Linked DNA regions of Streptomyces venezuelae. The main gene of each other region encodes a partner of the protein of the gene in region 2 in a complex. Links are inferred from orthologs where the notes say so. Each region holds a gene or a part of one and is shown on either strand. Other genes may lie near its edges. The genes, in order: secG and secY.

Region 1 (10,024 bases), 2.6 Mb from region 2 along the record:
GCACAGGTGGTCCACGACGCGGTCAAGGAGCACTCCCGGACGCCCTTCCGCGAGGAGGTGTGGCAGCAGCTCGTGCAGGGCTGCCGGTTCGTCTCGGGCGACTTCGACGACGACGCCGCCTTCGAGACGCTGAAGGCGACCATAGAGGAGCTGGACAAGGCACAGGGCACGGGCGGCAACTTCGCCTTCTACCTGTCCGTCCCGCCGAAGTTCTTCCCCAAGGTGGTGCAGCAGCTCAAGGACCACGGGCTGGCGCAGAAGGAGGGCTCCTGGCGGCGTGCCGTCATCGAGAAGCCCTTCGGACACGACCTGAAGAGCGCCGAGGAACTCAACAAGGTCGTCCACGAGGTCTTCCCGCGGGACGAGGTCTTCCGGATCGACCACTACCTCGGCAAGGAGACCGTCCAGAACATCCTGGCGCTCCGCTTCGCCAACACGATGTTCGAGCCGATCTGGAACCGGTCGTACGTCGACCACGTGCAGATCACCATGGCCGAGGACATCGGCATCGGCGGCCGGGCCGGGTACTACGACGGTATCGGCGCCGCCCGTGACGTCATCCAGAACCACCTGCTGCAGCTGCTCGCGCTGACGGCGATGGAGGAGCCCGGCTCCTTCCACCCCAAGGCGCTGGTGGCGGAGAAGCTCAAGGTGCTGACCGCCGTGGAGCTGCCGGAGGACCTGGGCAAGCACACCGTGCGCGGCCAGTACTCGGCGGCCTGGCAGGGCGGCGAGAAGGTCGTCGGGTACCTCGAAGAGGACGGCATCGACCCCAAGTCGAAGACCGACACCTACGCGGCCATCCGCCTGGAGATCAACAACCGCCGCTGGGCGGGCGTCCCCTTCTACCTGCGGACGGGCAAGCGCCTGGGCCGCCGGGTGACGGAGATCGCGGTCGTCTTCAAGCGGGCCCCGTACCTGCCGTTCGAGTCGGGCGCGACCGAGGAACTGGGGCAGAACGCCCTGGTCATCCGGGTCCAGCCGGACGAGGGCGTGACGGTCCGCTTCGGCTCCAAGGTTCCGGGCACCTCCATGGAGGTCCGGGACGTCACGATGGACTTCGCCTACGGCGAGTCCTTCACGGAGTCGAGCCCCGAGGCGTACGAGCGGCTGATCCTCGACGTGCTCCTCGGCGACGCGAACCTCTTCCCGCGTCACCAGGAAGTCGAACTGTCCTGGAACATCCTCGACCCGATCGAGGAGTACTGGGACAAGCACGGCAAGCCCGCGCAGTACCCGTCGGGCACCTGGGGGCCGGTCGAGGCGGACGAGATGCTCGCACGAGACGGACGGAGCTGGCGCCGGCCATGAAGATCGACCTCACGGAGACCAACTCCAGCAAGATCAATGCCGCGATGGTGCAGGCACGCCGGGACATCGGCACGCCGGCCATCGGCATGGTCCTCACGCTGGTGATCGTGACCGACGAGGAGAACGCGTACGACGCGCTCAAGTCGGCGAACGACGCGTCCCACGAACACCCCTCGCGGATCGTCGTCGTCATCAAGCGGGCCAGCCGCTCCCCCCGCAGCCGCCGCGACGCCCGGCTCGACGCGGAAGTCCGCGTCGGGGCGGACTCGGGCAGCGGGGAAACGGTGGTGCTCCGCCTTCACGGCGAACTGGTCGACCACGCCCAGTCGGTGGTTCTCCCGCTGCTCCTGCCGGACGCCCCCGTGGTCGTCTGGTGGCCGGACGGTGCCCCCACGGACCTGGCGGGTGATCCGCTGGGCGCGCTGGGACAGCGCCGGATCACGGACACGTACTCCTGCGAGGACCCGATCAGGGCGCTCGGCGGCCGGGCGGGGGCGTACGCCCCCGGGGACACGGACCTGTCGTGGACCCGGATCACCCCGTGGCGCTCCATGCTGGCGGCCGCGCTGGACCAGCAGGCCCTGTCGGTCGTCTCGGCGACCGTCGAGGGCGAGGACGAGAACCCGAGCTGTGAGCTGCTGGCCATGTGGCTGGCGGACCGGCTGCAGGTCCCCGTCAAGCGCACGCTGTCGTCGGGCCCGGGGCTGACGGCCGTACGCCTGTCCACCAAGGACGGCGACATCGTCCTGGACCGGGCGGACGGCGCGCTGGCCACGCTGTGCATGCCGGGACAGCCCGACCGTGCGGTGGCGCTCAAGCGCCGCGACACGGCCGAGCTCCTGGCGGAGGAGCTGCGCCGGCTGGACCCGGACAACACGTACGAGGCCTCGCTGAAGTTCGGCGTGGCGCGGCTGGAGGCGTCGTCGGCGGAGCCGGCGGAGCCCGAGGCTCCCGCCAAGGCCGAGGCCGCCGCTGAGGCCAAGGCCGAGCCCTCGAAGCCGGCCGCCAAGCCGGCGAAGAAGACCGCGGCCAAGTAACGGGGCCCTGCGGGGCCTCCCCGCCCCGCCCCTTCCCGAAACCGGGCTCCGCCCGGACCCGGTCCTCAAACGCCGGACGGGCTGGAAGATCCAGCCTCGCCGGCGCTTGAGGCGCGGGGTCCGGGGCGGAGCCCCGGGAAACGGCGAAAGGGCGGGGCGGGGACGGCTCCGCGCAGCGGTACCCGCACGACCAAGAAGGCGGAAGCACATGGGTATGACGACTCCCCAGGTCGTCGTCCACCGGGACAAGGAACTGATGGCCCAGGCCACCGCGGCCCGGCTCATCACGAAGATCGTGGACGCGCAGACGGCCCGCGGCACCGCGTCCGTCGTCCTCACCGGCGGACGCAACGGCAACGGCCTGCTCGCGGCACTGGCCGCCGCCCCGGCGCGGGACGCGGTCGACTGGTCCCGGCTGGACCTGTGGTGGGGCGACGAGCGGTACGTCCCCGCCGACGACCCCGAGCGCAACCACACGCAGGCCCGCGAGGCCCTCCTGGACGCGGTCCCGGTGGACCCCGCCCGCGTGCACGTGATGCCGGCCTCGGACGGTCCGTACGGGGGCGACGTGGACGCGGCTGCGGCTTCCTACGCGGCCGAGCTGGCGAAGGCGGCCGGTCCGGAGGACCACGGTCCGGTCCCCACCTTCGACGTGCTGATGCTGGGCGTGGGCCCGGACACGCACGTGGCCTCGCTGTTCCCGGAGCACCCGGCGGCCCGCGAGACCGAGCGCACGGTGGTCGGCGTCCACGGCGCCCCGAAGCCCCCGCCCACCCGGATCTCGCTCACGCTCCCGGCGATCCGGGCGGCCCGTGAGGTCTGGCTGCTGGCCGCGGGTGAGGACAAGGCCGGGGCGGTCTCCCTGGCCCTCGGCGGCGCGGGCGGGGTCCAGGCCCCGGCCGCGGAGGCGTACGGCCGCTCGCGCACCCTGTGGCTCCTGGACCGGGCGGCCGCGGCCAAGCTCCCTACGGGGATGTATCCTCCGGCCTCTTCCTGACCGTGGCCGACGCGGAAGGGCCCGCCTCCCGGTTCCGGGAGGCGGGCCCTTCTCGTACCCGGGTCAGCTACGGCCGCGCAGCTTCCGGTACGTGGCCACCAGGGCCTTCGTCGAGGCGTCCAGCCCCGGCACGTCGGCGCCCTCGCTCAGTGCGGGCTCGACCCGCTTGGCGAGCACCTTGCCGAGTTCGACGCCCCACTGGTCGAAGGAGTCGATGTTCCACACCGCGCCCTGGACGAACACCTTGTGCTCGTAGAGCGCGATCAGCTGGCCCAGCACCGACGGGGAGAGCTCTCCCGCCAGGATGGTGGTCGTCGGGTGGTTCCCGTGGAAGGTCTTGTGCGGGACCAGCGACTCCGGGGCGCCCTCGGCGCGCACCTCGTCGGCCGTCTTGCCGAAGGCCAGTGCCTGGGTCTGCGCGAAGAAGTTCGCCATCAGCAGGTCGTGCTGGGCCGCCGGGGCGGCCTCCAGCTCCGCCACCGGCCGGGCGAAGCCGATGAAGTCCGCGGGGATCACCTTCGTCCCCTGGTGGATCAGCTGGTAGTAGGCGTGCTGTCCGTTGGTGCCGGGCGTGCCCCAGACCACCGGACCGGTCTGCCACTCCACCGGATTGCCGTCGCGGTCCACGGACTTGCCGTTGGACTCCATGTCCAGCTGCTGCAAGTAGGCCGTGAAGCGCGAGAGGTAGTGGCTGTACGGGAGCACCGCGTGCGACTGGGCGTCGAAGAAGGCGCCGTACCAGATCCCCAACAGGCCCATCAGCAGCGGGGCGTTCTGGTGCGCGGGCGCCGTACGGAAGTGCTCGTCCATGGCGTGGAAGCCGCCGAGCATCTCCCGGAAGGCGGCCGGGCCGATCGCGATCATCAGGGAGAGGCCGATGGCGGAGTCGAAGGAGTAGCGTCCGCCGACCCAGTCCCAGAACTCGAACATGTTGGCCGGATCGATGCCGAAGTCGGTGACCTTCTCGGCGTTGGTCGACAGCGCCACGAAGTGGCGGGCCACGGCGGCCTGGTCCCCGCCGAGCCCCGCGAGCAGCCAGCCGCGCGCCGAAGTGGCGTTGGTGATGGTCTCGATGGTGGTGAAGGTCTTGGAGGCGATGATGAACAGCGTCTCGGCCGGGTCCAGGTCCCGCACGGCCTCGTGCAGGTCGGCGCCGTCGACGTTGGATACGAAGCGCACCGTCAGCTCGCGGTCGGTGAAGGCGCGCAGGGCCTCGTACGCCATGGCCGGTCCGAGGTCGGAGCCGCCGATGCCGATGTTGACGACGTTCTTGATGCGCTTGCCGGTGAAGCCGGTCCACGCTCCCGACCTGATCCGGTCGGAGAAGTCCGCCATCTTGTCGAGGACGGCGTGCACGCCCGTGACGACGTCCTCGCCGTCGACCTCGACGGTCGCGTCCGCCGGTGCGCGCAGGGCGGTGTGCAGCACCGCCCGGTCCTCGGTCGTGTTGATCTTCTCGCCGCGGAACATCGCCTCGCGCAGCCCGGCCACGCCCGTGGCCTCGGCCAGCTCGTGGAGCAGCGCGAGCGTCTCGTCGGTGACGAGGTGCTTGGAGTAGTCGATGTGCAGGTCTCCGACCTGCAGGGTGTAGCCGGCGCCGCGGCCGGGATTCTCCTCGAACAGCTCCCGCAGATGCGTCTGCCCGAACACCTCCCGGTGCTTGCCGAGTGCCAGCCACTCCGGCGTCCGGTTCAGCTTCGTACGCGTGCCTGCGTTCATCTCGGACATCAACCCACTTCTTCCGTCCTGTCGTGCCCCGCCGTTCACCAACTTAAGGGATCACAAGCGGCAGAACGCACACAAAGAGGCCCGGTCCCACAGGAGAAGTTCCTGCGGGACCGGGCCTCGCGTCACACTCTTCGATCCGTCTCAGATCTCGCCGCGGAGCTTGGCGAGCGCCTCGGCGAGGATCGCCTCGCCGTCGGCGTCCGAGCGCCGTTCCCGTACGTACGCCAGGTGCGTCTTGTACGGCTCGGTGCGCGGCGGCGCGGGCGGGTTGTCCCGGTCCTGGCCGGCCGGGAACCCGCAGCGCGGGCAGTCCCAGGTGTCCGGCACCTGCGCGTCGCTGGCGAAGCTCGGCTGCGTCTCGTGCCCGTTAGAGCACCAGAAGGAGATGCGCAGGCGGGGCGCGGACTCGCCGCGCTCCGCCTCACCCATCGGCCCCGCTCCGACCCGGCTACCACGGATCGCGTTGCCACTTGCCACGGTCGTAACTCCCCTGCGTGATGGTGCCGCCAAGCGTGAGGATGTTCCTGCTGAAACGCCCCGGGTACGTAGAGCCCAACTCGCGGGATCATCCCCTCGGGTGGGGGAGCAGAATAACTCGTTCCGCAACCAGGGCGCAGGACCTCATGATAGGCCGGGCGGCGCCGACCGGACTGCCGGAATGGCCAGAACGGTCAGCTGCCCGACTTCGTCAGCAGGCCGAGCGCGACGATGCACGCGAACCACAGCAGACCGATGACCACGGTGATGCGGTCCAGGTTGCGCTCCGCGACGGAGGAACCGCCGACCGACGACTGCATGCCGCCGCCGAACATGTCGGAGAGGCCGCCGCCCTTGCCCTTGTGCATCAGCACGAGCAGCATCAGCAGGGCGCTGAAGACGATCAGGGCGATCGAGAACCCCATAATCACGGCTGATTCCTACTTTCTGGCTTTTTCGGGCTTTCCGGCTTTGCGAGATGTGCACGGGGGCCAGGGGCTGATGCATCAGCCTCTGGCCCCCGCAAGGGTACGACGGATCCGCCCTACCGCATACTCACTGGTCGCGGAAGCGGACGATCTTGACGAACTCCTCCGCGTCCAGCGCAGCGCCGCCGATGAGGGCGCCGTCGACGTCGGGCTGGGCCATGATCGCCGCGATGTTCCCGGACTTCACGGAGCCGCCGTACTGGATGCGGACCTTGTCGGCCAGCTCCTGCGAGTACAGCTCGGCGAGACGGCCGCGGATCGCCCCGCAGACCTCCTGGGCGTCGTCGGGAGTGGCGACCTCGCCGGTCCCGATGGCCCAGACGGGCTCGTAGGCGATCACGATGGACTCGACCTGCTCGGCCGGGACGCCTTCGAGGCCGCCGTCGAGCTGCCTGAGGGTGTAGGCGACCTGCTCGCCGGCCTTGCGGACGTCCAGGCCCTCGCCGACGCACAGGATCGGGGTGATCCCGTGCCGGTAGGCGGCCTTGACCTTGGCGTTGCAGACCTCGTCGGTCTCGCCGTGGTACTGGCGGCGCTCGCTGTGGCCGACGGCCACGAACGCGCACTTCAGCTTGGACAGCATCGGGCCGGAGATCTCACCGGTGTAGGCACCGGAGTCGTGCGCCGAGATGTCCTGGGCGCCGTACTTGATCTTCAGCTTGTCGCCGTCGACCAGGGTCTGGACCGAGCGCAGGTCGACGAAGGGCGGCAGGACCGCGACCTCGACGGCGTCGTAGTCCTTGTCGGTGAGGGCGAAGGCGAGCTTCTGGACGTGGGCGATGGCCTCCAGGTGGTTGAGGTTCATCTTCCAGTTGCCCGCCATGAGCGGGGTGCGCGTGGTCATACGGGTTCAGCCCTCCAGGGCGGCGAGGCCGGGGAGCGTCTTGCCCTCGAGGTATTCGAGGGAGGCGCCGCCACCGGTCGAGATGTGGCCGAATGCATTCTCGTCGAAGCCCAGGATGCGGACCGCGGCGGCACTGTCGCCACCGCCGACGACGGTGAAGGCGCTGCTGTCGAGCAGGGCCTGGGCGACGGCCGCGGTGCCCCCGGCGTAGTCGGGGTGCTCGAAGACGCCCACCGGGCCGTTCCAGAAGACGGTCCTGGCGTCGGCGATCTTCGACGCGTACAGCTCGCGCGTCCTGGGGCCGATGTCCAGGCCCTCCTTGTCGGCGGGGATCTTGTCCGCGTCGACGATCTCGAAGGTGGCCGGGGTCTTGCCCTTGAGGTCCGGGAACTCCGCGGAGACCAGCACGTCGACCGGGAGCACGAGCTCGACCCCGGTCTCCTCGGCGCGCTTCATGTACTCCTTGACGACCTCCACCTGGTCCTTCTGGAGCAGGGAGATGCCGACCTCGTAGCCCTTGGCGTAGAGGAAGGTGTAGGCCATGCCGCCGCCGATGAGGATGCGGTTCGCCTTGCCGAGCAGCTCGTCGATGACGGCGAGCTTGTCGGAGACCTTGGCGCCGCCGAGGACCACCACGTAGGGGCGCTCGACCTCGGCGGTCAGCTTCTTCAGGACGCCGACCTCGGTGGCGATGAGGTAGCCGACCGCCTGCGGGAGGCGGGCGGGGAGGTCGAAGACCGAGGCGTGCTTGCGGTGCACGGCGCCGAAGCCGTCGCCCACGTAGATGTCGGCGAGCTCCGCGAGCTGGTCCGCGAAGGCGCCGCGCTCGGCGTCGTCCTTCGAGGTCTCACCGGCGTTGAAGCGCAGGTTCTCGATGACGGCGACCTGTCCGTCGGTCAGGGCCGCGACGGTCTCCTTGGCGGAGGCGCCGACGGTGTCGGTGGCGAACGCCACGTCCGCACCGAGCAGTTCGCCGAGGCGCGTGGCGGCCGGGGCGAGCGAGAACGCGGGCTCGACGCCCGTGCCCTTCGGCCGGCCCAGGTGCGAGGCCACGATCACGCGGGCGCCGGCCTCGGCGAGCTTCGCGATCGTGGGCTGGACGGCGCGGATGCGGCCGTCGTCGGTGATGGTGCCCTCGGCCAGCGGGACGTTCAGGTCCGCGCGGACGAGGACCCGCTTGCCCTTGACGCCTTCGGCGAGCAGTTCATCGATGGTCTTCATGTGTTTCTACTCCTTTGAGCCTTCACTCGAAGGGCGAGGAAGGAAATGACGAGGCAAGCAACAGGGCCCGTGCGGCGCATCGTCGCGCTGCTCGGACCCTGTGCTTCACATCGTGGTGCCTTGCCCTACGTTCTTAGAGCTGACCGCCGACGAAGACGGTGAGGTCGACGAGACGGTTGGAGTAGCCCCACTCGTTGTCGTACCAGCCGACGACCTTGACCTGCGTACCGTCCTGAACCATGGTCAGGGAGGAGTCGAAGGTGCAGGACGCGGGCCAGTTCACGATGTCGGAAGAGACGATCGCGTCCTCGGTGTAGTCGAGGATGCCCTTGAGCTGCCCCTCCGAAGCCTTCTGGAAGGCCGCGTTGATCTCTTCCACCGTGGTCTCGCGGGAGAGCTCCAGCACCAGGTCCGTCACCGATCCGGTCGGGACCGGGACGCGCATGGCGATGCCGTCGAGCTTGCCCTTGAGCTGCGGGAGGACCAGCGCGGTGGCCTTCGCGGCACCGGTGGAGGTCGGGATGATGTTCTCGGCGGCTGCGCGGGCGCGGCGCAGGTCCGAGTGCGGGAAGTCCAGGATGCGCTGGTCGTTCGTGTACGCGTGGACCGTCGTCATCATGCCCTTGACGATGCCGAAGTTCTCGTCGAGGACCTTGGCCATCGGCGCCACGCAGTTGGTGGTGCAGGAGGCGTTGGAGATGACGTGGTGGTTCGCCGCGTCGTACTTGTCCTGGTTGACACCCATCACGATGGTGATGTCCTCGTCCTTGGCCGGAGCCGAGATGAGGACCTTCTTCGCGCCGGCCGCGATGTGCTTGGCGGCGTCGGCCTTCTTCGTGAAGATGCCGGTGGACTCGATGACGATGTCGGCGCCCAGCTCGCCCCAGGGAAGGTTCGCGGGGTCGCGCTCGGCAAAGGTCTTGAAGGTGTTCCCGCCGACCGTGATGGTGTCGTCGGTGTGGGAGACCTCGGCCTTGAGGCGGCCCAGGATGGTGTCGTACTTGAGAAGGTGCACCAGGGTGGCGTTGTCAGTCAGGTCGTTGACACCGACGATCTCGATGTCCGCTCCCTGCTCCAGGAGCGCCCGAAAGTAGTTGCGGCCAATTCGACCAAAACCATTGATGCCTACGCGGATCGTCACGAACCGATCTCCTCGTTGGTGCGCCGGTAAGAGCGCCGGCGAGTTGAAATGGGATGTCCCCGACCGCTTACGACCCTACCTCTCCGTGAGCTTTTGGGTGACATCGGTCGGGACCTGACACTCCCCCTTGTTCCCGGGGGTACTCCTGCGGCGGTCCCGTTCCGGACACTGCGGAACGGGACCGCCGGACTCCGGCTCCCGTCACTCAGGGTGAGTGAGGGGCCGGGCCCACGCTCAGCGGTGCAGTGTGCGCAGCGCCTTACCGACGAGTAGGGCACGGTCCGCCGCGGAGGACAGGTGCTCCAGGCCGAAGCCCAGCAGCACCGTGTCACGGGTGGTCACCGCCGCGTAGGACTTGAACAGCTCCCCGGACCGGGCCCAGTCGCCGGGAACTTCGGGGCTCCCGGCCGGTGCGGCCTGCGCCGTCCAGGCCCCGAGGGAGGTCTCGAATCCCTCGACGGGCTGGTCCGCTCCCCTGAGGGAGAGGCGGGCCTCGTCCGCGAAGACGCCGCGTCCGCCCGAGCCCGGGTCGGTGATGTAGGAGAGCGAGAGCTCTACGGTCTTGCCGGCGTAGGCGCTCAGGTCGAAGGAGACCTGCTTCCATCCGCCGGAGGAGCCGGTGAAGCTGTTCCACGTGCCGCTGGTGCCCTGCGGGGTGCAGCCGCCGGCGTCGAGGGTGAGGTAGTGGCGCAGGAAGGGGTGGCCGTTGACGAAGAACCCGGCCGCGCACTCCTCCGGGACGGTGGAGCTGGTGAGGCCGCCCGTGTCCCGCAGGGTGTT
Region 2 (9,875 bases):
CCTCGATGATCCCGAACTTGCCGAGGCTGTGCTCACCCGTGGAGGGGCGGGGCTGGCGCTTGATGTACGTCTCGATCGCCTTGGAGATGTCCACGAGGCGGTTGCCGAGCTTCATCGCGGCGATGCCGGCCCACATGGACTCCTCGGTCACCCGGGAGAGCTCCAGGAGCTCGGGGGCGTGACCGGTGCCCACGAACGCGGTGTACGCGGCGTCGCCGTGCCAGCCGTCCACGATCGCACCCGCGTCGATCGAGATGATGTCGCCGTCCTTGAGGACGGTCTTGTCGTCCGGGATGCCGTGGACGACGACCTCGTTCACCGAGGTGCAGATGGTCGCGGGGAAGCCGCCGTAGCCGAGGAAGTTCGACTTGGCCCCGGCGTCCGCGATGACCTTGCGGGCCACCATGTCCAGATCCCGCGTCGTGGCGCCCGGCACGGCCGCCTCACGGGTCGCGGCGTGGATCGCCGCGACGACCAGCCCTGCCTCGCGCATCTTCGCGATCTGCTCGGGGGTCTTGATCTGGACCATGGGAAATGCCTGCCCTTCCGTGCGGCTGAACCGCCGCCGCTCTCGCGGAGGTGGTTGCTCTCCGCTGTGGTTCCTCAATTATTGGCCGAGGTCGCCGTCCTACGCCTCATGCAGACGGCCGCGGCGTCTCCAGGACACCGCGGCCGTAGGCACGAACGCGTACTACTTCTTGAGCGCGTCCATCGCGCGCCTGGTGACGTCCGCGACCTCACCGAGGGCGGGGATGGTCACCAGCAGGCCCTGGGCCTTGTAGTAGTCGATGATCGGCTCGGTCTGCGTGTGGTAGACCTCCAGCCGGTTGCGGACCGTGGCCTCGGAGTCGTCGCCGCGCTGGTAGAGCTCGCCACCGCAGGTGTCGCAGACGCCCTCGGCCTTGGCCGGGGCGTACGTCACGTGGAAGACGTGCGAGGAGTCGTTGCGGCAGATCCGCCGACCGGCGATCCGCTTGACGACCTCCTCCTCCTCGACCTCCAGGTCGAGGACGGCGTCGAGCTTCATGCCCTCGGCCTGGAGCATCACGTCGAGCGCCTCGGCCTGCGAGACGTTGCGCGGGAAACCGTCGAGCAGGAAGCCGTTCACGGCGTCCGGCTGTTCCATGCGGTCCTTCGCCATGCCGATGGTCACCTCGTCGGGAACCAGGTCGCCGGCGTCCATGTACGCCTTCGCCTGCTTGCCCAGCTCGGTGCCCTGGCTGATGTTGGCCCGGAACAGGTCACCCGTGGAGATGTGCGGAATCGACAGGTTCTTGGCAAGGAACGCAGCCTGCGTTCCCTTGCCCGCACCGGGCGGTCCAACGAGGACGATTCGCATCAGCGGAGGAACCCTTCGTAATTACGCTGCTGGAGCTGGCTCTCGATCTGCTTCACGGTTTCCAGACCCACACCCACGATGATCAGGATGCTCGTCCCGCCGAACGGGAAGTTCTGGTTCGCTCCGAAGCCGGCCAACGCCATCGTCGGCACAAGAGCGATGAGACCCAGGTACAGCGACCCCGGCCAGGTGATCCGGTTGAGTACGTAGCTGAGGTACTCGGCGGTGGGCCGACCGGCGCGGATGCCCGGGATGAACCCACCATACTTCTTCATGTTGTCTGCAACTTCCTCGGGGTTGAACGAGATCGCCACGTAGAAGAACGCGAAGAAGACGATCAGGAGGAAGTAGGCGGCGATGTAGTACGGGTGGTCGCCCTTGACGAAGTGCTTCTGGATCCAGGTGGCCCAGCCCGCCTGGGACCCGCTGAACTGCACGACCAGCGCCGGGATGTACAGCAGCGACGAGGCGAAGATGACGGGGATGATGCCCGCCTGGTTCACCTTGAGCGGGATGTAGGTCGAGGTGCCGCCGTACGCACGGCGACCGATCATGCGCTTCGCGTACTGGACCGGGATCCGGCGCTGCGCCTGCTCGACGAAGACCACCAGGCACACCATCGCGAGGCCGACCAGGATGACCACGCCGAACTCGACCCAGCCGTCCGCGATCTTGCCCTGGAGCTTGATCTGCCAGAGGGCGCCGATGAAGCCGGCCGCGATCGAGATGAACATGAGGATCGACATGCCGTTGCCGATGCCGCGGTCGGTGATGAGCTCACCGAGCCACATGACGACGCAGGTACCGGCGGTCATGGTGACCACCATGACGACCGTCGTGAAGATCGAGCGGTCGGGAACGATCTCGCTGGCGGCCTGGCAGCCCTGGAACAGGGCACCGGTGCGGGCCGTGGCGACGAGGCCCGTACCCTGCAGGATCGCGAGCGCGACCGTCAGATAGCGCGTGTACTGGGTGATCTTCGCCGTGCCGGACTGGCCCTCTTTCTTGAGGGTCTCCAGCTTCGGGATGACCACGGTCAGCAGCTGCAGAATGATGCTCGCCGTGATGTAGGGCATGATGCCGAGCGCGAAGATCGTGATCTGCAGCAGCGCGCCGCCGCTGAACATGTTGACCAGGCCGAACAGCCCATTGCTGCTGCCTGCCTGCTCGACACAGATCTGAACGTTCTTGTAGCTCACGCCGGGTACCGGAACATGGGACCCGAGCCGGAACAGCACGATGATGCCGAGCGTGAAGAGCAGCTTCTTGCGCAGGTCGGGCGTCTTGAACGCCCGGGCGAACGCGGTGAGCACGGTGCCTCCTGCGACCCCCGCGCTACTGCGTCAGAGGTGACGGTCTGAGGGATCGACGAATACGACAAAGCAAAGGTGCACGCCACCTTACCGGCGAGTGTGCCTTCCGTGGAACGACCGACCGGGGATGCCCCATATGTGAGGCATCCCCGGTCGGGTTTCGAGCTATTCAGCCACTGAAATCGTCTTAGACGAGCTCGGTGACGGTGCCGCCGGCAGCGGCAATCTTCTCCTTGGCGGAGGCGGAGACGGCGTCAACCGAAACCTGCAGCGCCACGGAGATCTCGCCCTGGCCCAGGACCTTGACGAGGCTGTTCTTGCGAACCGCGCCCTTGGCGACCAGGTCGGCCACCGTGACTTCTCCACCCTCGGGGTAGAGGGCGCCGAGCTTGTCCAGGTTGACAACCTGGAACTCGGTGCGGAACGGGTTCTTGAAGCCCTTGAGCTTCGGCAGGCGCATGTGGAGGGGCATCTGCCCACCCTCGAAGCGCTGCGGGATCTGGTAACGGGCCTTCTGGCCCTTCGTACCACGACCGGCCGTCTTACCCTTCGACGCCTCACCACGACCGACACGGGTCTTCGCGGTCTTGGCGCCGGGGGCGGGACGGAGGTTGTGGGCCTTCAGCGGGCTGTTCTCAGCCATGATTAGTCAACCTCCTCAACCGTCACGAGGTGGCGGACGGTGTGAACCATTCCGCGGAACTCGGGGCGGTCCTCCTTGACGACGACGTCGTTCAGGCGCTTGAGCCCGAGCGAACGCAGCGTGTCGCGGTGGTTCTGCTTGCTGCCGATGTACGACTTCGTCTGCGTGATCTTGAGGCGAGCCATTACGCACCCGCCCCGGCACGTGCACGAAGCAGAGCCGCGGGGGCGACGTCCTCGAGGGGCAGACCACGGCGAGCCGCGATCTCCTCGGGACGCTGCAGGCCCTGGAGGGCCGCCACGGTCGCGTGCACGATGTTGATCGCGTTGTCGGAGCCCAGGGACTTCGACAGGATGTCGTGAACGCCGGCGCACTCCAGAACGGCGCGCACCGGGCCACCGGCGATAACACCGGTACCGGGGGAAGCAGGCTTCAGCAGGACGACGCCCGCAGCCTTCTCGCCCTGGATCGGGTGAGGGATGGTGCCCTGGATGCGCGGAACCTTGAAGAAGTTCTTCTTGGCTTCCTCGACACCCTTGGCGATGGCCGCGGGAACTTCCTTGGCCTTGCCGTAACCGACACCTACCGTGCCGTCACCGTCGCCCACCACGACCAGCGCGGTGAAGCTGAAGCGGCGACCACCCTTGACAACCTTGGCGACGCGGTTGATCGCGACAACGCGCTCAACGTAAGCGGTCTTCTCGGCGGCAGGGCCACCGTCGCGACCCTTCCGGTCCCGCCGCTCGCCGCCACCGGCACCGCTTCCGCGGCGCTGGGGTCCAGCCATTGGATTACCTCTCTCTGTTACGTCCGTGAGTCCCGGAACCGGGGCTTAGAACTTCAGCCCGGCTTCGCGGGCGGCGTCAGCCAGAGCGGCAATGCGCCCGGCGTATCGGTTGCCACCGCGGTCGAACACGACGGTCTCGACACCCGCAGCCTTGGCACGCTCGGCGACGAGCGCGCCGACAGCCTGGGCCTGCGAGCTCTTGTCGCCTTCGCCACCGCGGATCGAAGCGTCCAGGGTCGACGCCGACGCCAGGGTGTGGCCCTGGAGGTCGTCGATGACCTGAGCAACGATGTTGCGGTTCGAACGCGTCACGACGAGGCGCGGACGCTCCGCCGTACCCGAGACGTTCTTGCGGATGCGGATGTGGCGGCGAGCCTTGGCAGCGCGCTTGTACGCGTCGCCCTTGGCGATCTTCACACCGTATGCCATGGCTACTTACCAGCCTTTCCGACCTTGCGGCGGATGACCTCGCCGGCGTACTTGACACCCTTGGCCTTGTACGGGTCGGGCTTCCGCAGCTTGCGGATGTTGGCGGCGACCTCGCCGACCTTCTGCTTGTCGATGCCCTCGACCGTGAACTTGGTCGGCGACTCGACCTTGAAGGAGATGCCCTCGGGCGCCTCCACCAGGATCGGGTGGCTGTAACCCAGCTGGAACTCCAGGTTGGAGCCCTTCGCCAGGACACGGTAACCGACACCGCTGATCTCGAGAGCCTTGACGTATCCCGTGGTCACACCGGTGATCATGTTCGCCACCAGCGTGCGGGACAGGCCGTGCAGGGCCTTGTTCTGACGCTCGTCGTTCGGACGGGTGACGTTCAGAACGCCGTCCTCGCCCTTGGCGACGGCGATGGGAGCCTTAACGGTGTGGCTCAGGGAACCCTTGGGGCCCTTCACCGAGACCGTGCTGCCATCGATGGTGACGTCCACACCGGCGGGAACCTGGATGGGGAGCTTGCCGATTCGCGACATTGCTTTTCCTCCGTTCCCGACTACCAGACGTAGGCGAGGACTTCCCCACCTACGCCCTTCTTGCCTGCCTGCTGGCCGGTGAGCAGACCGTGCGACGTGGAGATGATCGCCACGCCCAGGCCGCCGAGCACCTTCGGCAGGTTGGTGGACTTCGCGTACACGCGCAGACCGGGCTTCGAGATCCGCTTGATGCCCGCGATGGAGCGCTCACGGTTCGGCCCGAACTTCAGCTCGAGGACGAGGTTCTTGCCGACCTCGGCGTCCTCGACCTTCCAGCCGGTGATGAAACCCTCCTGCTTGAGGATCTCTGCGATGTGCGACTTGATCTTGCTGTGCGGCATCACGACGGTGTCGTGGTACGCCGAGTTAGCGTTACGCAGACGGGTCAGCATGTCTGCGATCGGGTCAGTCATGGTCATGAAGTGGCCTTCGGCCTCTCTCGCCGGGGTTTCCTGTATGCGCCATCCCTCTCCCCACTCAGTGGCGGGACGGGTGCGGTGCGGGGACCTACGGCGTAGTAAGTCGATAGGGCGGCGGACGCCCAACCCCACAAGCCTACGGCATGCGGCGCTGGGCACCCACCGACCAGATGCTTACCGAGAGTCTCTGGAACTTCCCAAGTCCTTACGGACGGAAGGGAATTACCAGGAGCTCTTGGTCACGCCCGGCAGCTCGCCACGGTGAGCCATCTCACGAAGGCACACGCGGCACAGGCCGAACTTGCGGTACACGGAGTGGGGACGACCGCAGCGCTGGCAGCGGGTGTACGCACGCACACCGAACTTGGGCTTGCGGGCAGCCTTCGCGATGAGAGCCTTCTTCGCCATCTCGCTTACGCCTCCTTGAAGGGGAAGCCGAGGTGACGAAGGAGCGCGCGGCCCTCAGCGTCGTTGGTCGCCGTGGTGACCACGGTGATGTCCATACCCCGGGTACGGTCGATCTTGTCCTGGTCGATCTCGTGGAACATGACCTGCTCCGTGAGACCGAAGGTGTAGTTACCGCGGCCGTCGAACTGCTTCGGCGACAGACCACGGAAGTCACGGATACGCGGCAGCGCGAGCGACAGCGTACGGTCCAGGAACTCCCACATACGGTCACCACGGAGGGTGACGTGGCAGCCGATCGGCTGACCCTCGCGCAGCTTGAACTGCGCGATGGACTTGCGGGCCTTCGTGACGGCCGGCTTCTGACCGGTGATCGTCGTCAGGTCCTTGATGGCGCCGTCGATCAGCTTGGAGTCGCGGGCGGCGTCGCCCACACCCATGTTGACCACGATCTTCACGAGGCCGGGGATCTGCATGACGTTCTCGTAGGAGAACTCCTCACGCAGCTTGCCCGCGATGTCCTCGCGGTACTTCGTCTTGAGACGCGGAGTGGTAGCCATCAGATGTCCTCACCCGTCCGCTTGGCAACGCGGATCTTGTTGCCCTCGTCGTCGAAGCGGTAGCCGACGCGGGTGACGACCTTCTTGCCGTCCTTCTCCACAACCAGCTGAACGTTGCTGACGTGGACCGGGGCCTCGGTGATCACAATGCCACCGGCCTGGTTCTGCGCAGCCTTGGTGTGCTTCTTGACCCGGTTGACACCCTCGACCAGGACGCGGTTCTCGGCGGGGAAGGCGACGATGACCTTGCCCTGCTTGCCCTTGTCCTTACCGGTGATGACCTGAACCAGGTCGCCCTTCTTGATCTTCATGCTTACAGCACCTCCGGCGCGAGCGAGATGATCTTCATGAACTTCTTCTCGCGCAGCTCACGGCCCACCGGGCCGAAGATACGGGTGCCGCGAGGGTCGCCGTCGTTCTTCAGAATGACGGCGGCGTTCTCGTCGAAGCGGATGTACGAGCCGTCCTGGCGGCGACGCTCCTTGACGGTGCGAACGATGACCGCCTTGACGACGTCACCCTTCTTCACGTTGCCACCGGGGATCGCGTCCTTGACGGTGGCGACGATGACGTCACCGATGCCCGCGTAGCGGCGACCGGAACCACCGAGAACACGGATGCAAAGGATCTCCTTCGCACCAGTGTTGTCGGCGATACGCAGTCGCGACTCCTGCTGGATCACGTGTATCTCCTGTTTGTCTGCCGGTTCCCGGCGGGGGCTTCACTCCGGAGAGCGCAGCCCCCACCGAGCCTGGCGGAACGAATCCGGGGGAAACCCCCCGGACGAATTACTTGGCCTTCTCGAGGATCTCGACGATGCGCCAGCGCTTGCTCGCCGACAGCGGACGCGTCTCCATGATGAGGACGCGGTCGCCGACACCGGCAGCGTTCTGCTCGTCGTGAGCCTTGAGCTTGTTCGTACGGCGGATGACCTTGCCGTACAGGGCGTGCTTGACGCGGTCCTCGACGGCGACGACGACGGTCTTGTCCATCTTGTCGCTGACGACCAGACCCTCACGGGTCTTGCGGAAACCGCGCTCGGTCTTCTCAGTCACGTTGTTCTCGCTCATCAGGCGCTCTCCACCGTCTCGATACCGAGCTCACGCTCGTGCATCAGGGTGTAGATGCGAGCGATGTCCTTACGGACGGACTTGAGCCGGCCGTTGTTCTCCAGCTGACCCGTGGCCGCCTGGAAGCGGAGCTTGAACAGCTCCTCCTTGGCCTCGCGCAGCTTGCCAACGAGCTCTTCGTTGCCGAGCTCGCGCAGCTCGGACGCCTTGGTACCGGCCGCCATCACGACTCACCTGCCTCGCGCTTGACGATCCGGCACTTCATCGGCAGCTTGTGAGCCGCACGAGTGAGGGCCTCACGCGCAATCTTCTCGTTCGGGTAGGACAGCTCGAACATGACCCGACCCGGGTGCACGTTCGCGATCCACCACTCCGGCGAACCCTTACCGGAACCCATGCGGGTCTCGGCCGGCTTCTTCGTGAGCGGGCGGTCCGGGTAGATGTTGATCCAGACCTTGCCGCCACGCTTGATGTGGCGGGTCATGGCGATACGAGCGGACTCGATCTGGCGGTTCGTCACGTAGGCGGGGGTAAGCGCCTGGATGCCGTACTCGCCGAACGAGACCTCAGTACCGCCCTTGGCCATACCGCTGCGCTTCGGGTGGTGCTGCTTGCGGTGCTTGACCCTACGAGGGATCAGCATGACGGTCAGGCCTCCGTTCCGGTGCTCTCGGCCGGAGCGGCGGCGGGAGCGTCGGCCTTGGGGGCCTCGGCACCAGCAGCCTGCTGCGGCTTGCGGCCACCACGGCCGCCGCGCTCGCCACCACGGCCACCACGGCCGGCGGGACGGTCGCCAGCGCCCTGCGCGCCACGGGCCGGGCGGTTACCCGCACGGGCCGCAGCGTTCTCGGCGCGAACCTCGGCGATGTTCTTGACGTCGCCCTTGTAGATCCAGACCTTCACACCGATACGGCCGAAGGTGGTCTTGGCCTCGAAGAAGCCGTAGTCCACGTTCGCGCGCAGCGTGTGCAGCGGCACACGACCCTCGCGGTAGAACTCGGAGCGGGACATCTCGGCGCCGCCGAGACGGCCGCCACACTGGATCTTGATGCCCTTGGCGCCGGCCTTCATCGTGCCCTGCATGCTCTTACGCATGGCGCGACGGAAGGAGACGCGGGAGGAGAGCTGCTCGGCGACGGCCTGGGCCACCAGCTGAGCGTCGAGCTCCGGGTTCTTGACCTCGAGGATGTTCAGCTGGACCTGCTTGCCGGTCAGCTTCTCCAGGTCACCGCGGATGCGGTCCGCCTCGGCGCCGCGGCGGCCGATGACGATGCCAGGACGGGCGGTGTGGATGTCCACACGCACGCGGTCACGGGTGCGCTCGATCTCAACCTTCGAGATGCCGGCGCGCTCCATGCCGGACGTCATCATCCGACGGATGGCGACGTCTTCCTTGACGTAGTCCTTGTACAGCTTGTCGGCGTACCAACGCGACTTGAAGTCGGTGGTGATGCCGAGTCGGAACCCGTGCGGGTTTACCTTCTGGCCCATTACCGGGAACCTTCCTTGCTGCTGACGACCACGGTGATGTGGCTGGTCCGCTTGCGGATCCGGTAGGCACGGCCCTGGGCACGCGGACGGAACCGCTTCAGGGTCGGGCCCTCGTCCACGTACGCCTCGCTGATGACCAGCGTGGAGGCGTCCGGGTGGTTGTAGTTGTGTGCGGCGTTGGCGATGGCGCTGTCCAGCACCTTGCCAACCGGCACGCTCGCGGCCTGCGGGGCGAAACGCAGGACCGCCTGAGCCTCCGTGGCATCCATGCCACGGATAAGGTCCACCACGCGGCGGGCCTTCATGGGCGTGACGCGGATGTACCGCGCCTGGGCCCTGGCTTCCATGGTTGTCCCTTCGGTGTAAGTCATAGTCGTAACCACCCCGCCTTTAGCGGCGCTTCGACTTCCGGTCGTCCTTGACGTGGCCGCGGAAGGTGCGAGTCGGCGAGAACTCGCCGAGCTTGTGGCCGACCATCGACTCGGTGACGAACACCGGGACGTGGGTCTTGCCGTTGTGCACCGCGATGGTGTGACCCAGCATGCTGGGGATGATCATCGAGCGACGGGACCAGGTCTTGATGACGTTCTTGGTGCCGGCTTCGTTCTGGACGTCCACCTTCTTTACGAGGTGGTCGTCGACGAAGGGCCCCTTCTTGAGACTGCGCGGCATCTAAACCCGCTCCTAGCGCTTCTTGTTCGTCTTGCGGCGGCGGACGATGTACTTGCTCGAAGCCTTCTTCGGCGAGCGAGTACGACCCTCCTTCTGACCCCACGGGGAGACCGGGTGGCGACCACCACTGGTCTTGCCCTCACCACCACCGTGCGGGTGGTCAACCGGGTTCATCGCGACACCGCGGACGGACGGGCGAACGCCC

The links.
Region 1: the proteins of secY (region 2) and secG are in contact, whole or in part, in a crystal structure (PDB 5AWW), measured with the Thermus thermophilus proteins. The link is inferred for Streptomyces venezuelae from one-to-one orthologs. Residues at the interface, in WP_096411648.1 of Thermus thermophilus: Leu14, Gln16, Arg17, Phe20, Ile34, Pro35, Pro37, Ile72, Arg108, Arg109, Asn112, Gln113, Arg116, Ile117, Ile120, Pro145, Gly146, Trp147, Phe152, Phe155, Val156, Val159, Thr160, Val162, Ala163, Gly164, Ala166, Leu167, Trp170, Glu173; in WP_223903268.1 of Thermus thermophilus: Tyr5, Ile9, Tyr12, Leu13, Ala16, Leu19, Val20, Val23, Leu24, Gln26, Glu27, Pro28, Gln30, Gly31, Ala32, Asp34, Leu35, Met36, Gly37, Gly38, Ser39, Ala40, Asp41, Leu42, Phe43, Ala45, Arg46, Val48, Tyr53, Thr56.

What each region holds. Positions count from the first base shown.
Region 1 is NZ_CP029189.1:1,836,029-1,846,052, forward strand. What follows is about bases 4,361-7,303. They hold secG (preprotein translocase subunit SecG), read right to left. Parts: upstream 5,976-7,303; coding sequence 5,745-5,975; downstream 4,361-5,744. Other genes in these bases: pgi (glucose-6-phosphate isomerase), read right to left, coding at 4,361-5,064; DEJ51_RS07705 (RNA polymerase-binding protein RbpA), read right to left, coding at 5,215-5,550; tpiA (triose-phosphate isomerase), read right to left, coding at 6,106-6,882; DEJ51_RS07720 (phosphoglycerate kinase), read right to left, coding at 6,889-7,303. In the rest of the region: zwf (glucose-6-phosphate dehydrogenase), read left to right, coding at 1-1,311; glucose-6-phosphate dehydrogenase assembly protein OpcA, read left to right, coding at 1,308-2,348; pgl (6-phosphogluconolactonase), read left to right, coding at 2,563-3,345; more of pgi, read right to left, coding at 3,409-4,360; more of DEJ51_RS07720, read right to left, coding at 7,304-8,103; gap (type I glyceraldehyde-3-phosphate dehydrogenase), read right to left, coding at 8,237-9,244; DEJ51_RS07730 (M14 family metallopeptidase), read right to left, coding at 9,479-10,024. UniProt on the Bacillus subtilis protein: Involved in protein export. Participates in an early event of protein translocation.
Region 2 is NZ_CP029189.1:4,462,726-4,472,600, reverse strand. The notes cover bases 496-3,289. They hold secY (preprotein translocase subunit SecY), read right to left. Parts: upstream 2,653-3,289; coding sequence 1,339-2,652; downstream 496-1,338. Other genes in these bases: rplO (50S ribosomal protein L15), read right to left, coding at 2,840-3,289; DEJ51_RS19945 (adenylate kinase), read right to left, coding at 692-1,339; map (type I methionyl aminopeptidase), read right to left, coding at 496-529. Also shown: more of map, read right to left, coding at 1-495; more of rplO, read right to left, coding at 3,290-3,295; rpmD (50S ribosomal protein L30), read right to left, coding at 3,298-3,480; rpsE (30S ribosomal protein S5), read right to left, coding at 3,480-4,082; rplR (50S ribosomal protein L18), read right to left, coding at 4,128-4,511; rplF (50S ribosomal protein L6), read right to left, coding at 4,514-5,053; rpsH (30S ribosomal protein S8), read right to left, coding at 5,074-5,472; DEJ51_RS19900 (type Z 30S ribosomal protein S14), read right to left, coding at 5,695-5,880; rplE (50S ribosomal protein L5), read right to left, coding at 5,886-6,437; rplX (50S ribosomal protein L24), read right to left, coding at 6,437-6,748; rplN (50S ribosomal protein L14), read right to left, coding at 6,751-7,119; rpsQ (30S ribosomal protein S17), read right to left, coding at 7,226-7,507; rpmC (50S ribosomal protein L29), read right to left, coding at 7,507-7,731; rplP (50S ribosomal protein L16), read right to left, coding at 7,731-8,150; rpsC (30S ribosomal protein S3), read right to left, coding at 8,156-8,998; rplV (50S ribosomal protein L22), read right to left, coding at 8,998-9,345; and 2 more genes. UniProt on the Bacillus subtilis protein: The central subunit of the protein translocation channel SecYEG. Consists of two halves formed by TMs 1-5 and 6-10.